Regions from separate parts of the Mesorhizobium sp. M0166 genome, predicted to be linked through region 2. Evidence: predicted binding sites of a transcription regulator. Region 2 holds the regulator's gene; the other holds the start of a gene.
What was found. Region 2 encodes HrcA, which represses chaperone genes, less so after heat shock. Its sites were predicted from a motif close to GTTAGCACTCNCNNNNNGNGAGTGCTAAC; they were not measured.
Positions count from the first base shown of each region.

Region 1: the regulator HrcA is predicted to act here: its motif matches at 3,928-3,956, upstream of NKJ46_RS02490 (co-chaperone GroES).

Region 1 covers NZ_JAMYTD010000002.1:31,647-37,755, reverse strand. Annotated here, with positions in the region: gene NKJ46_RS02525 (CDP-alcohol phosphatidyltransferase family protein) at 1-497, opposite strand, end outside; gene NKJ46_RS02520 (hypothetical protein) at 607-1,281, opposite strand; gene NKJ46_RS02515 (Hsp20/alpha crystallin family protein) at 1,350-1,871, opposite strand; gene NKJ46_RS02510 (Hsp20 family protein) at 1,901-2,377, opposite strand; gene NKJ46_RS02505 (hypothetical protein) at 2,730-2,942, shown strand; gene NKJ46_RS02500 (DUF982 domain-containing protein) at 3,101-3,370, shown strand; gene NKJ46_RS02495 (usg protein) at 3,479-3,748, opposite strand; gene NKJ46_RS02490 (co-chaperone GroES) at 4,111-4,425, shown strand; gene groL (chaperonin GroEL) at 4,485-6,109, shown strand, end outside.
Region 2 covers NZ_JAMYTD010000008.1:47,895-54,003, forward strand. Annotated here, with positions in the region: gene NKJ46_RS12150 (PQQ-dependent sugar dehydrogenase) at 1-1,052, opposite strand, end outside; gene NKJ46_RS12155 (hypothetical protein) at 1,152-1,349, opposite strand; gene hrcA (heat-inducible transcriptional repressor HrcA) at 1,386-2,498, opposite strand; gene rph (ribonuclease PH) at 2,643-3,359, shown strand; gene NKJ46_RS12170 (VOC family protein) at 3,392-3,802, shown strand; gene rdgB (RdgB/HAM1 family non-canonical purine NTP pyrophosphatase) at 3,802-4,479, shown strand; gene hemW (radical SAM family heme chaperone HemW) at 4,476-5,639, shown strand; gene NKJ46_RS12185 (low molecular weight protein tyrosine phosphatase family protein) at 5,644-5,967, shown strand; gene NKJ46_RS12190 (hypothetical protein) at 6,038-6,109, opposite strand, start outside.

The DNA.
Region 1 (6,109 bases), on a different contig from region 2:
AGGCCGGACGCGACAAGCACGGCGAGGATGCCAAGTGCCAGCGCCCGGTCGCTTTTGCCGAACGGGCCGGCATAGTTGCGCCCGGTTCCTGCGGCGATACCGAGCACGCCGGCGAACTCCGTGATCATCGCCGCGATAGCAAACGCAACGACGCCCCAGGCAGGAAAAAGGACGGCAAGGGCCAGGATCAAAGCGAGATCGGAGACAACGTCGCAGATCTCGTTGAGATACATGCCGAGCTTCGAGGCCTGGCCATGTTCCCTTGCGAGCATGCCGTCGATCGCATTCAGCGCCATTCGCATAAACAGCACGAACGGCATCAGCAGAAAGACCGCGCGGTATTCGGCAAGGGCTGCCACCACAAGGCCGGTGGCGAGCGAGAGGGCAGCGGCCAACAGCGTGATCTGGTTGGCGGTGACGCCGGCCCTGGCCAGGCCGTCGGCAAGCGGCCGCAGCCTGGTCTGGAAGGCCGGTTTCAGCGCATAAAGCGTAGGCATATGCGAACCCCCCGGCCGCGGTGCAAATGATGTTGGCGAGGATGGTCAATTGGCGCGCAAGACGCAAGGGCGGCGCCCTGCCACTTTTCGACATCCGGTTGTGTCGGCGCTAGCTTTCGCTGCTGCCATCGTCGCCCGGGAACCGTGCGGGCAAGCTTTCTTCGGCCGCCGCCCAGGCGCGACTATGATAACGCCGCAGGACGAGAATGCAGGTCGCGAAGACCGCCAGCCCGCAAATCACGCCGGGCGACATGCCTCCGCCGAAAGCGGACTTAACAACGATGCCGGTGAAGACGCCGGCGATGGCGCCGTTGATCGTGCCCACCATTCCCGCGGTCGTCATGAAATATTGCAGCGGCGAGGGCCTGAGACCTTTGTCGACCAGCACCGCCGAGGGGTGCGTGGAATTGACAAGGTATCTTTGCAGGACGGGCGCCAGTTCGACGAAATAGTGGCGGATCCTGGCCATGCCGCGGGCATGCACCATGTCCTCGATGGCAACCTGCACCGCGCGCACGAAGGTGACCAGTCCGATGAAGAAGAGGCAAGGCAGCAAGATCAGGCTGAACAACACGAACGGCCTGCCCATTTCGGTGACCTGTGCGACGAAGGACAATGCAATCGTTGCGCTCGAGACCGAGGTCAGGAACAGGTCGGCTCGCTGGTTCGCTTCCTGAATGGTCGCGGCGCGGGCGTTTTGCAGCACAAAATGCTCGGTCGTCAGGCACTGCAAAGCCTGCTGCGCCTGGTCAGGCGGAACCGGCGCGTCGGGAGAACGGGTCATCGACATTGCCCGCTTCTGCCCGCCGGAGACCGGCAGGGCAGAAGGGGGCGTCGTCCTGCTGCGAGCCATCAGGACTTGTCGCTGCCGCCCTTGATGGCGATACGCTTGGCCTTGTCCTGGGCGCGCTCCGGCTTCGGCAGCGTCACGCTGAGCACACCGTTCCGGAACGCGGCATTCACCTTGTCTTCGTCGACTTCGTAGCCGAGCGGGATCCGCCGCTCGAAACGGCCATAGAAACGTTCGGAGAACTGCCTGTCCTTGTCCTCGGTCTCTTCACGTTTCTCGCCGCGCAGCGTCAGTACGCCGTCATCGAGCAGCAGCTCGACGTCCTTCTCGTCCATGCCGGGGATCTCGGCGGTGACGCGGATCTCCTTTTCGCCATCGGAGATTTCGACACTGGGCCAGCTGGCGCGGGCAGCGGAGAAGCCACCGAGCGACGGCAGCCGCGTGTCGAAGCCGCGGAACGCCTCGTCGAACAAGCGGTTCATTTCGCGATGCAGCGTCAGGAAGGGATCGCGATCGCCGTGCCGGAACAGGCTGGGGGCCTGATTGTTCTCCCGGCCCCAGGGAATGAGATCACGAATAGCCATTGCATAGTCTCCTTTCTCGACCGGTGCATTCAGGCAGCCTGCTTGTTTGCTTCGACCTGCGCGACCTTCGGCCCGGTCTTCGGCGCCGCGAAATCGGTCGCGATGGCGATGCGCCGAGGCTTCATCTCCTCGGGCACCTCACGTACCAGATCGATGCTGAGCAGGCCGTTGTCGAGCGAGGCGCCCGCGACCTTGACGTGATCAGCAAGCTCGAAACGGCGCGTAAAGGGCCGTGTGGCGAGGCCACGATGCAGATACTCCGCGTTATCCGGCTCCTTGTGCTGGCCGGAGATAATCAGGAGGTTGGGTTCATGGGTGATTTCGAGGTCGTCCTCGGAAAAACCAGCGACGGCGATAGTGACGCGGTAGTTATTCTCGCCGCTGCGCGCGATGTCATAGGGCGGCCAGGCGTCGAAAGCCTGCGGAGCATTTTCCAGCAGGTTGAAGATGCGGTCGAAGCCGATGCTCGACCGATAGAGCGGGGAAAAGTCGACTGCGGTTCTCATAGCTACATCCTCCATCGAGCAACATAGATACGAGGGGCGCCAAAGAGCTGGCGCTCCCTGGTTCCGCCGGCCCCATTTCGGCGACCGATGCCTTCGATCTGGTTATTGTCCGCCGCAAGTCAAGACCCGGTGGCTTTCGCGTTGCCGGTTTTTTCGGGTCGGTTTTTCGGCCGGTTCGGCGAGGCTGCCAATCTCCCTTTTTGCGGCGAGATATCCGGCAGGAGATTGCCTGTTTCCCAGCTGGCCTCAGTCGCCAACGCTGACTTCCCCGGCGGTTATTGTCTGCTGCAGGTCAAGACCCAGATTCTTCTGTTGCCGGGCCCATTCCCGGCACTTGCAGATGGAGCTGACCATGACACGCGACGAGATCATTTCTGTGCTGGGCCCGGTCGATGAAGCCGTGATCGCCGACATTGCGGCGACGGACGGAACGGTCCAGGAATTGCGCGAGGCCCTGGCCTGGATCGCCGCCGACGAGGCTCTGGTGAACGAGGGCCGGCCGCTGCCGACGGCAAGGGTAGCGACGCTGATCGAACTGCTGCAAGGGCCGGACGAGGACGAATAACCGGCTGTCGCCGCGATGCTCTTGAACCGCGCCCCATGCTCTTGAACCGCGCAAAGAGGCGAACCATGTCCTTCAGCGGCGCCGGCCGGCCGCCGGTGCCCGCCTGCATAACGTTGCTTGCTCAAACAAGAAGACGATCAGAAAACAAGGAGGAAGTGATGGACGACGTCCGCTTTACCGAGCCGATCACGTTGAAATTCCAATCCAGCGAGCGCAAGGTCGCCAGCAGTTGGGAAGCCATCGAATGCATGCGCCAGCAGTGGCCGGACCGTGCACGCGGCCGGAGTTGGCGCGCTGCCTATCGGACCTGCCGGGACGCGCTCGACGGTTGGCGTACCGCGCATGATGCGCGCAAGGCCTTCGTCAGGGCGGCGCGCAAGGCCGGATTGCTCGCATCGGCCCGCAAGCCTGTCGACCACGCCGGCTAGTCCGGACCCCCTCCGATATTGTGAGGTCCAAAACATGTGGGGAGAGGCAGCTGCCTTTCCCCACTTCGGAGACTTTGTCCGCTGTCTAGCGGCTGATCGGCTTGCTCCTCAGTGGACGGTGATAATGCCGTTTACGGCCCGCCATTCGGAGGGCTGGATCAGGTGATGATGGGCGACGCGCACCGAATGCAGCGGGCCTTCGATCTCGCGCTCCCAGAAATCGAGGAAATGCTTCAGCGTCGGGAAATCGGGGGCAATATCGTATTCCTGCCAGATGTAGAGCTGCAGCAGGCTCCGATGATCGGGCAGGCGGTAGTGGATCTCCGCCGTGGTGAGGCCAAACCCTTGCATCTGGAGCTGAAAGTCCCTGCTGGTCATGCGATCGTCCTTTCCGTTGAAATCTCGGTCCGTTGAAATCTCAGTTCGCAAAACGCCTCGCCTTCCACATAGGTTCCAGCCGCCACGAGGGCTCCGGATGGGCGGGATTTTGAAAATATCCTGCCAAAATTTGAGCCGCATGTAGCTGAGAGCGGCTAATGTGCGAACGTCTACAGCGTATTGGCACTCTCAGGTGCCGAGTGCTAAAATTTTTGCCTGATCCTCTTGAAAGCTGAAAAAAGCGCGACTAGTTCGTATGCGCGCGATGCCTGATGAAGGGTCGCGCACCCCGTACCGGGCCGATATTGCCGGTCCGGTCAGGAGGATTTTCGAAAATCTGTTTGTCCCGAGAGGAGAACGACATGACGTTCCGTCCATTGCACGACCGTATCCTGGTCCGCCGCATCGAGGTCGACGAGAAGACCGCCGGCGGCATCATCATCCCCGACACCGCCAAGGAGAAGCCGCAGGAGGGCGAGGTCATTGCCGCCGGTCCGGGCGCGCGCGACGACAGCGGCCAGTTGCAGCCGCTCGACGTCAAGGTCGGCGACCGCATCCTGTTCGGCAAATGGTCCGGCACCGAGATCAAGCTCAATGGCGAGGATCTGCTCATCATGAAAGAGAGCGACGTGCTGGGCGTTATCGAGGGCGCCGGCGAGATGAAGAGGGCCGCCTGAGCGGGGCCTGAACAAGCATTCCAGTCAACGAAAAGCTGCCTATTCGAAGGAGTGATCCAATGGCTGCCAAAGATGTGAAATTTCATACCGAAGCCCGCGAGAAAATGCTGCGCGGCGTCGATATTCTCGCCAATGCGGTGAAGGTAACGCTCGGTCCCAAGGGCCGCAATGTCGTCTTCGACAAGTCGTTCGGCGCGCCGCGCATCACCAAGGACGGCGTGACTGTCGCCAAAGAAATCGAGTTGGAGGACAAGTTCGAGAATATGGGCGCGCAGATGGTGCGCGAGGTCGCCTCGAAGACCAGCGACACCGCAGGCGATGGCACCACGACTGCGACGATTCTTGCTCAGGCCATTGTCAGGGAAGGGGCCAAGGCGGTCGCTGCCGGCATGAACCCGATGGATTTGAAGCGCGGCATCGACAAGGCGGTCGACGCCGTCGTCGCCGACCTGAAATCCAATGCCCGCAAGGTGACCAGGAACGACGAAATCGCTCAGGTCGGCGCCATCTCTGCCAATGGCGATGCCGAGATCGGCCGCTTCCTCGCAGAGGCGATGGAAAGGGTTGGCAATGAGGGTGTCATCACTGTCGAGGAAGCCAAGACCGCTGAGACTGAGTTGGAAGTGGTCGAAGGCATGCAGTTCGACCGTGGCTATCTCTCGCCCTATTTCATCACCAACCAGGATAAGATGCGCGTCGAACTCGAAGAACCCTATGTGCTGATCCACGAGAAGAAGCTGTCCAACCTGCAGGCCATGCTTCCTGTGCTCGAAGCCGCCGTGCAATCCGGCAAGCCGCTGTTGATCATCGCCGAGGACGTCGAAGGCGAGGCGCTGGCGACGCTGGTCGTCAACAAATTGCGCGGCGGCCTGAAGGTTGCGGCCGTCAAGGCGCCGGGCTTCGGTGATCGCCGCAAGGCCATGCTCGAAGACATCGCCATCCTGACCGGCGGCACGGCGATCTCGGAAGACCTCGGCATCAAGCTCGAGAACGTCACACTGGAGATGCTCGGCCGCGCCAAGAAGGTGCTGATCGAGAAGGAGAACACCACCATCGTCGACGGTGCCGGCCGCAAGGATGAAATCCAGGCCCGCATCAGCCAGATCAAGGCGCAGATCGAGGAAACCACCTCCGACTACGACCGCGAGAAGCTGCAGGAGCGGTTGGCCAAGCTCGCTGGCGGTGTCGCAGTCATCCGCGTCGGCGGCTCGACCGAGATCGAGGTCAGGGAGCGCAAGGATCGCGTCGACGACGCCATGCACGCCACACGCGCGGCGGTCGAGGAGGGTATCCTGCCCGGCGGCGGCGTGGCGCTGCTGAGGGCGGCGAAGGCGCTCGATAACGTCGTCGTCGACAATCCCGATCAGAAGACCGGTGTCGACATCGTGCGTCGCGCCATCGAAGCGCCGGTGCGCCAGATCGCCGAGAACGCCGGTGCGGAAGGTTCGATCATCGTCGGCAAGCTGCGCGAGACGACCGACTTCGGCTATGGCTGGAACGCCCAGACCAACGAGTTCGGCGACCTGTACGGGCAGGGCGTCATCGACCCGGCCAAGGTCGTACGCACTGCGCTGCAGGGTGCCGCCTCTGTTGCCGGCCTGCTGGTGACGACCGAGGCGATGGTGGCCGAGAAGCCGAAGAAGGAAGCTGCCGCGCCGGTGATGCCCGGCGGAGGCGGCATGGA
Region 2 (6,109 bases):
GGCGCCGAATGCGCCTGCATCAATACATCGGGGACAGTGGCCTTGCCGGCGAGGTCTGGCCGCTCGCCCTGATGGCGGGAATCCTCGTTATTGCCGATGTAGTACCAAGGCCAACCATAGAATCCGCCGTCCTTGACCGCAGTTGCAAATTCGAACGGCACGTTGTCGCCGAGTTCGTCGCGCTCATTGACGACGCACCACAATGCGCCGGTGGCGGGCTGCACAGTCATGCCCGTACAGTTGCGCAGGCCGGTGGCGACCGTTCGGGGGTTTTTCCCATCCGGATCGAAGGCGAGCACGTCGGCACGGCCGTCCTCGGAGCCCCAGGCCGCCCCGAGCGGCTTTGATTTGGCCCAGGCGTCGAGGCCGCTATCCGGCTCCTTGCCTATGTCCTCGGCGACGTTCGAGGCGGAGCCAACCGACAAATAAAGGGTTTTGCCGTCCTCCGAAAAGGCGATGTCGCGGGTCGTGTGACCGCCCGACGGGATTTTGGCGACAATGGTTTCTGGTTTGCCGGATGTCTTCAGGTCGCCGTCGCGATAGGGGAAGCGGACGATGCTGTCGCTGTTGGCGACATAAACCCATTGCGGTTTGTCTCCTGGCGGATAGAAGGCGATGCCGTAGGGATAATTGAGCCCCTTGGCGAAGATCGCTTTCTCGATGGGCTTGGCGCTGCCCTCGGCGAGACGATAGACGCGTATTTGGTCGGCATGGCTGTTGGCAACAAAGAGGTCGCCATTCGGAGCGACGCGCACGACACGTGGATTGACGATGCCGGATGCGATCATTTCAGCCGAAAAGCCCGGCGGCAATTCTGGCTTGGCGCTTTCGGGCCGTTCCGCCACGCCGGCGCCGTTCGAAGCGGATTGGGCGGGGTCGGCTGCCGGCATGTCTTGCGGCCCGATCAGGCGGCGGACGCCAGGCCTGTCGGCGTGCCAATCGCCGAACGCGGCTTCGCCTTTGAGCACATTCTGGTCCGCCTGCTGGGCGGCTGCCGGTGTCGCAACAAGGAGGGCAGCGGCAACGGCCGCAAAGCCGCCAGATCGGATCATCAACGTCCTCCGGGATTCGCCTCGAACAGGGCAAACGGCATCAGGCATTGATCGTTCCAAGCGGTCGTCCAGCACACGAGGATTTGAAGCCGAACCCGTTCAGTTGCCAGAGGCGTAAAAGTCGTCGTCGAGGCGCTTTTCCAGCGCGACCAGATCGGCCGGCAGCGGCAAACCCATCGCCCGCATCTCTTGCAGCTTCTCGCGCAACTGCTCTTGCACCTCGTGCTGATCCTCTGGCTGGTTGATCATTTCTTCGAGCAGCAGACTGATCTGGGCCTTGAACGATTCCAGCGCCATTCTTTTCTCCTCCTTGCGGCAGGCCCGCGGCGGCTCCTAGCTCAGCATGCGCGAAATCAGCTGCGCGGTATAGTCGACCATCGGTACTATGCGCGCATAATTCAGCCGCGTCGGCCCGATGACGCCGAGCGCACCGACGACGCGTGCGTCCTTGTCGCGATAGGGCGCCACTACCAGCGAGGAGCCAGACAGCGAAAACAGCTTGTTTTCCGAACCGATGAATATACGCACGCCCGGGCCTTCCTCGGCGAGGTCGAGAAGCTGGATCAGCCCATCCTGCGTCTCCAGATCCTCGAACAGATGCCGCAACAACTCTATGTCGGCCTGGGCAGTGACGTTTTCCAGGAGATTGGCGCGGCCGCGCACGATAAGCCGCCCAGGCACGCCGCTTTCAGCGCCTGCCCAGACCGCCAGGCCCTTCTCGACCAGATCCTGCGACAGCGTGTCGAGGGCTGCCCTGGTCTCTTCCTTGATGCGGGCGATCTCGACCCGCGCCTCGGCCAGGGTGCGGCCGCGGATATGGGCGTTGAGGAAGTTGGAGGCTTCGTGCAATTGCGAGATGGTGATGCCGGCGGGCAGATCGATGACGCGATTTTCGACGTCGCCGTTCTGCGAGACCAGCACGGCCAGCGCCTTGGTCGGCTCGAGCTGGATGAATTCGATGTGCTTAAGCGCCACCTCATTCTTGGCGGCGAGCACGAGGCCGGCGCCGCGCGACATGCCGGACAGCATCTGGCTGGCCTCGGTCAGCATATGCTCCAGCGTCGCGCCCGAGCCGGAGGCGCGCACCTGCGCCTCGATGGTGCGGCGCTCCTCGTCGGAGAGGTCACCAAGTTCCATGAAAGCATCGACGAAGAAGCGCAGGCCTGCCTGGGTCGGCAGCCGGCCAGCCGAAATGTGCGGCGCATAGATCAGACCGAGATGCTCAAGGTCGCTCATCACATTGCGGATGGTGGCCGGCGACAGCGACGACGGCAGGATGCGCGACAGGCTGCGCGAACCGACCGGCTCGCCATCCCTCAAATAGGAATCGACGATGCGCCGGAAGATGTCGCGCGAACGCATGTCGAGCGATTGAAGCGCGGGCGATTGCAGCGCGTGCGACGGGAGCACGTGCGACTGCGAGCCGGGATCGACTGCCTTTGTCATTTCGAGCCAAACCTCCGCCCCGAAGATATAGACTTCCGCGGCGGCGGCGCAACCGGTCCATTTTCCTTTGCGCCTCACGTCCCGTGCGGCTACAAGCCGGCCAAGATTCCCCGGCCAAGATTCCGAAGAAAGAAAGAAGCCTGAATGCGCCCTTCCAAACGCCAATTCGACGAAATGCGCCCCATCTCCTTCGAGCGCGGCGTCTCCAAGCATGCGGAAGGCTCGTGCCTGGTGAAGTTCGGCGACACGCATGTGCTGTGTACGGCCAGCCTGGAGGAAAAGGTGCCGGGCTGGATGCGCAACTCCGGCAAGGGCTGGGTGACGGCGGAATACGGCATGCTGCCGCGTTCGACCGGCGAGCGCATGCGCCGCGAGGCTTCGGCTGGCAAACAAGGCGGCCGCACGCTGGAGATCCAGCGGCTGATCGGCCGCTCCCTGCGCGCCGTGGTCGATCTGCAGGCCCTCGGCGAGCAGCAGATCACCGTCGACTGCGACGTGATCCAGGCCGACGGCGGCACGCGCACCGCTTCGATCACCGGCGGCTGGGTGGCGCTCTACGACTGCCTGCGCTGGATGGAAGCCCGCCAGATGGCGAGCTTGGGCAAGGTGCTGAAGGATCATGTCGCGGCGATCTCCTGCGGCATCCATGATGGTCAGCCGGTCATCGATCTCGACTACATCGAGGATTCCTCGGCCGGCACCGACGCCAATTTCGTCATGACCGGCAAAGGCGGCATCGTCGAGATCCAAGGCACGGCCGAGGGCGAGCCGTTCTCGGAAGAGCAGTTCGCGGCGTTGATGGAGCTCGCCAAGAAAGGTATTCAGCGCCTGGTCAGCTTGCAGCAAATGGCGGTGGCTTAGCTGCCTTCAATATTGATGAGATTGGCGATCCTGTGACTCCTTCCGCAATCCTGGAATCAGCACTCTACGTGACGGACCTTGCTGCCGCGGAACGGTTCTATTCGGGCGTGCTCGGGCTCGATCTGCTCGGCAAGGTCGATGGCAGGCATCTCTTCTTCCGCTGCGGCGACGGCGTGCTGCTTATCTTCAATGCCGAGGCGACCAAAGTGCCGCCGCCGGCCGACGCCAAGGTCAAAGTACCGCCGCATGGCGCGGTCGGCGAGGGCCATCTTTGCTTCGCCGCAAGCGCGGATGAAATCCCACGCTGGAAAGCGCATCTCGAGGCGAAAAAAATCGCCATCGAAAGCGAGTTCGAATGGCCGCAGGGCGGCTGCTCGATCTATATTCGCGACCCGTCGGGCAATTCGATCGAATTCGCCGAGCCAAGAATCTGGGGCACCTGATGCATTCGCCAGCTGTTCATTCGCCAACTGTTCACTCGCTTGACGGGCATAAGATCGTCGTCGCCAGCCATAACGCCGGCAAATTGCGGGAATTCGCCGATCTGATGGCGCCATTCGGCATAGAAGCGAAGTCCGCAAAGGAATACGGCTTGCCGGAGCCGGACGAGACCGGCACCACTTTCGAGCAGAACGCCCTCATAAAAGCCTTGGCTGCCGCCAAGGCCACTGGATTGCCGGCGCTGTCGGACGATTCCGGCCTGTGTGTCGATGCGCTCGACGGCGCACCCGGCGTCTACACCGCCAACTGGGCTGAGACGCCGGACGGCTCCCGCGACTTCGGCATGGCCATGCAGCGCACGGAAGTGGCCTTGCAAGAAGTTGGCGCGATCACGCCTGCCCAGCGCAAGGGCCGCTTTGTCGCGCTCATCTGCCTGGCCTTTCCCGATGGCCAGGCGGAATATTTTCGCGGTGAGGTCGACGGCACGCTGGTGTGGCCGCCACGCGGCGAGCTCGGCTTCGGCTACGATCCGGTGTTCTTGCCCAACGGGTTCGAAAAGACCTTCGGCGAGATGAGCGCGGAGGAAAAGCATGGCTGGAGGCCCGGCCAGCCAACCGCATTGTCGCACCGTGCCCGCGCCTTCCAGAAATTCGCCCAAGCCCGATTGGCCGCCGCATGACCATGCTGCTCGACCGCAGGCCTGGTTTCGGCGTCTACGTCCACTGGCCGTTCTGCGCGGCCAAATGCCCCTATTGCGACTTCAACAGCCATGTCCGCCACCAGCCGGTCGACCAGGAGCGTTTTGCCCGCGCCTTCGAGACCGAGCTGGCGACGATGCGCGGTCGCACCGGGCCGCGCGAGGTGACCAGCATCTTTCTTGGCGGCGGCACGCCGTCGCTGATGAAGCCGCAGACCGTGGCGGCGGTGCTGGATGCCGTGGCGAAGAACTGGACGGTGCCCGACGGCATCGAGGTGACGCTGGAGGCCAATCCTTCCTCCGTCGAGGCCGAGCGCTTTCGCGGCTATCGCGCGGCCGGCGTCAACCGGGTGTCGCTTGGCGTGCAGGCGCTGAACGACAAGGATCTGCGCTTTCTCGGCCGTTTGCACAATGTCGATGAGGCCCTGCATGCGATCGGCCTGGCGCGCGAGATTTTCCCACGGTTGTCCTTCGACCTGATCTACGCGCGACCCGGCCAGACGCCTGAGGCGTGGCAGACGGAGCTCGAGCAGGCGATCGGCCACGCCGCCGACCATCTGTCCCTGTACCAGCTGACCATCGAGGAAGGCACGCCGTTCCATGCACTGCATGCGGCCAGGAAATTCATCATTCCAGACAATGAGCTTGCCGCCGATCTCTACGCGCTGACGCAGGAGATCACCGCCGCACACGGACTGCCGGCCTACGAGATTTCCAACCACGCCAGGCGCGGCGCCGAAAGCCGGCACAATCTCACCTATTGGCGCTATGGCGAATATGTCGGCGTCGGTCCCGGTGCGCACGGCCGCTTCGTCGAGAGCGGGCGGCGCGTGGTGACGATCGCCGAGAAAATGCCGGAGACCTGGGCCAATCTGGTCGAGGCCAAGGGCCATGGCGTTACCGGCGGCGAGATCCTGACGCGGTCCGAAGAGGCCGACGAGTTCCTGCTGATGGGACTGAGGCTGGCCGAAGGCATCGACCTTTCCCGCTATGAGGCATTTTCAGGGCGCGGCCTGTCGACGGCACGGCTGTCGGTGCTGCAGGACGAAGGCCTGGTGGCGCCCATCGGCAATGCCCGCCTGCGCGCCACGCCGGCCGGCATGATCGTGCTCGATGCGGTCGTGGCGGATCTGGCCAGATAGCACGTTGAAGAACGTTCTCTTCATCTGCAGCCAGAATCGCTTGCGCAGCCCGACGGCGGAGCAGGTGTTTTCCAAGCGGCGGGACATCGAGGTCGCTTCGGCCGGCACCAATCACGATGCCGACACTCCGTTGACGCATGAACTCGTCGCCTGGGCCGACATCATCTTCGTGATGGAAAAAACGCACCGCGCCAAACTGCAGCAGAAATTCAAGACAAGCCTGAAAAAGGCTCGAGTAATCTGCCTCGATATTCCCGACGACTATGCGTTCATGGACCCGGCTCTGGTGGGCCTGCTGGAGGCGCGTGTCTCCAAGTATCTGGGTTGAATGATACGTCGCGGGGCATCGCAACCGCGCTTCGAGAACTGCCTCGACCAATCACTAAGGTTTGCGGGGGTCAAGCCTCGTGCTTGTGGCGGTGTTTGGCGCGATCTTTTTCGCTGGTCTCTCCGGAACGGGCCGGCTTGAT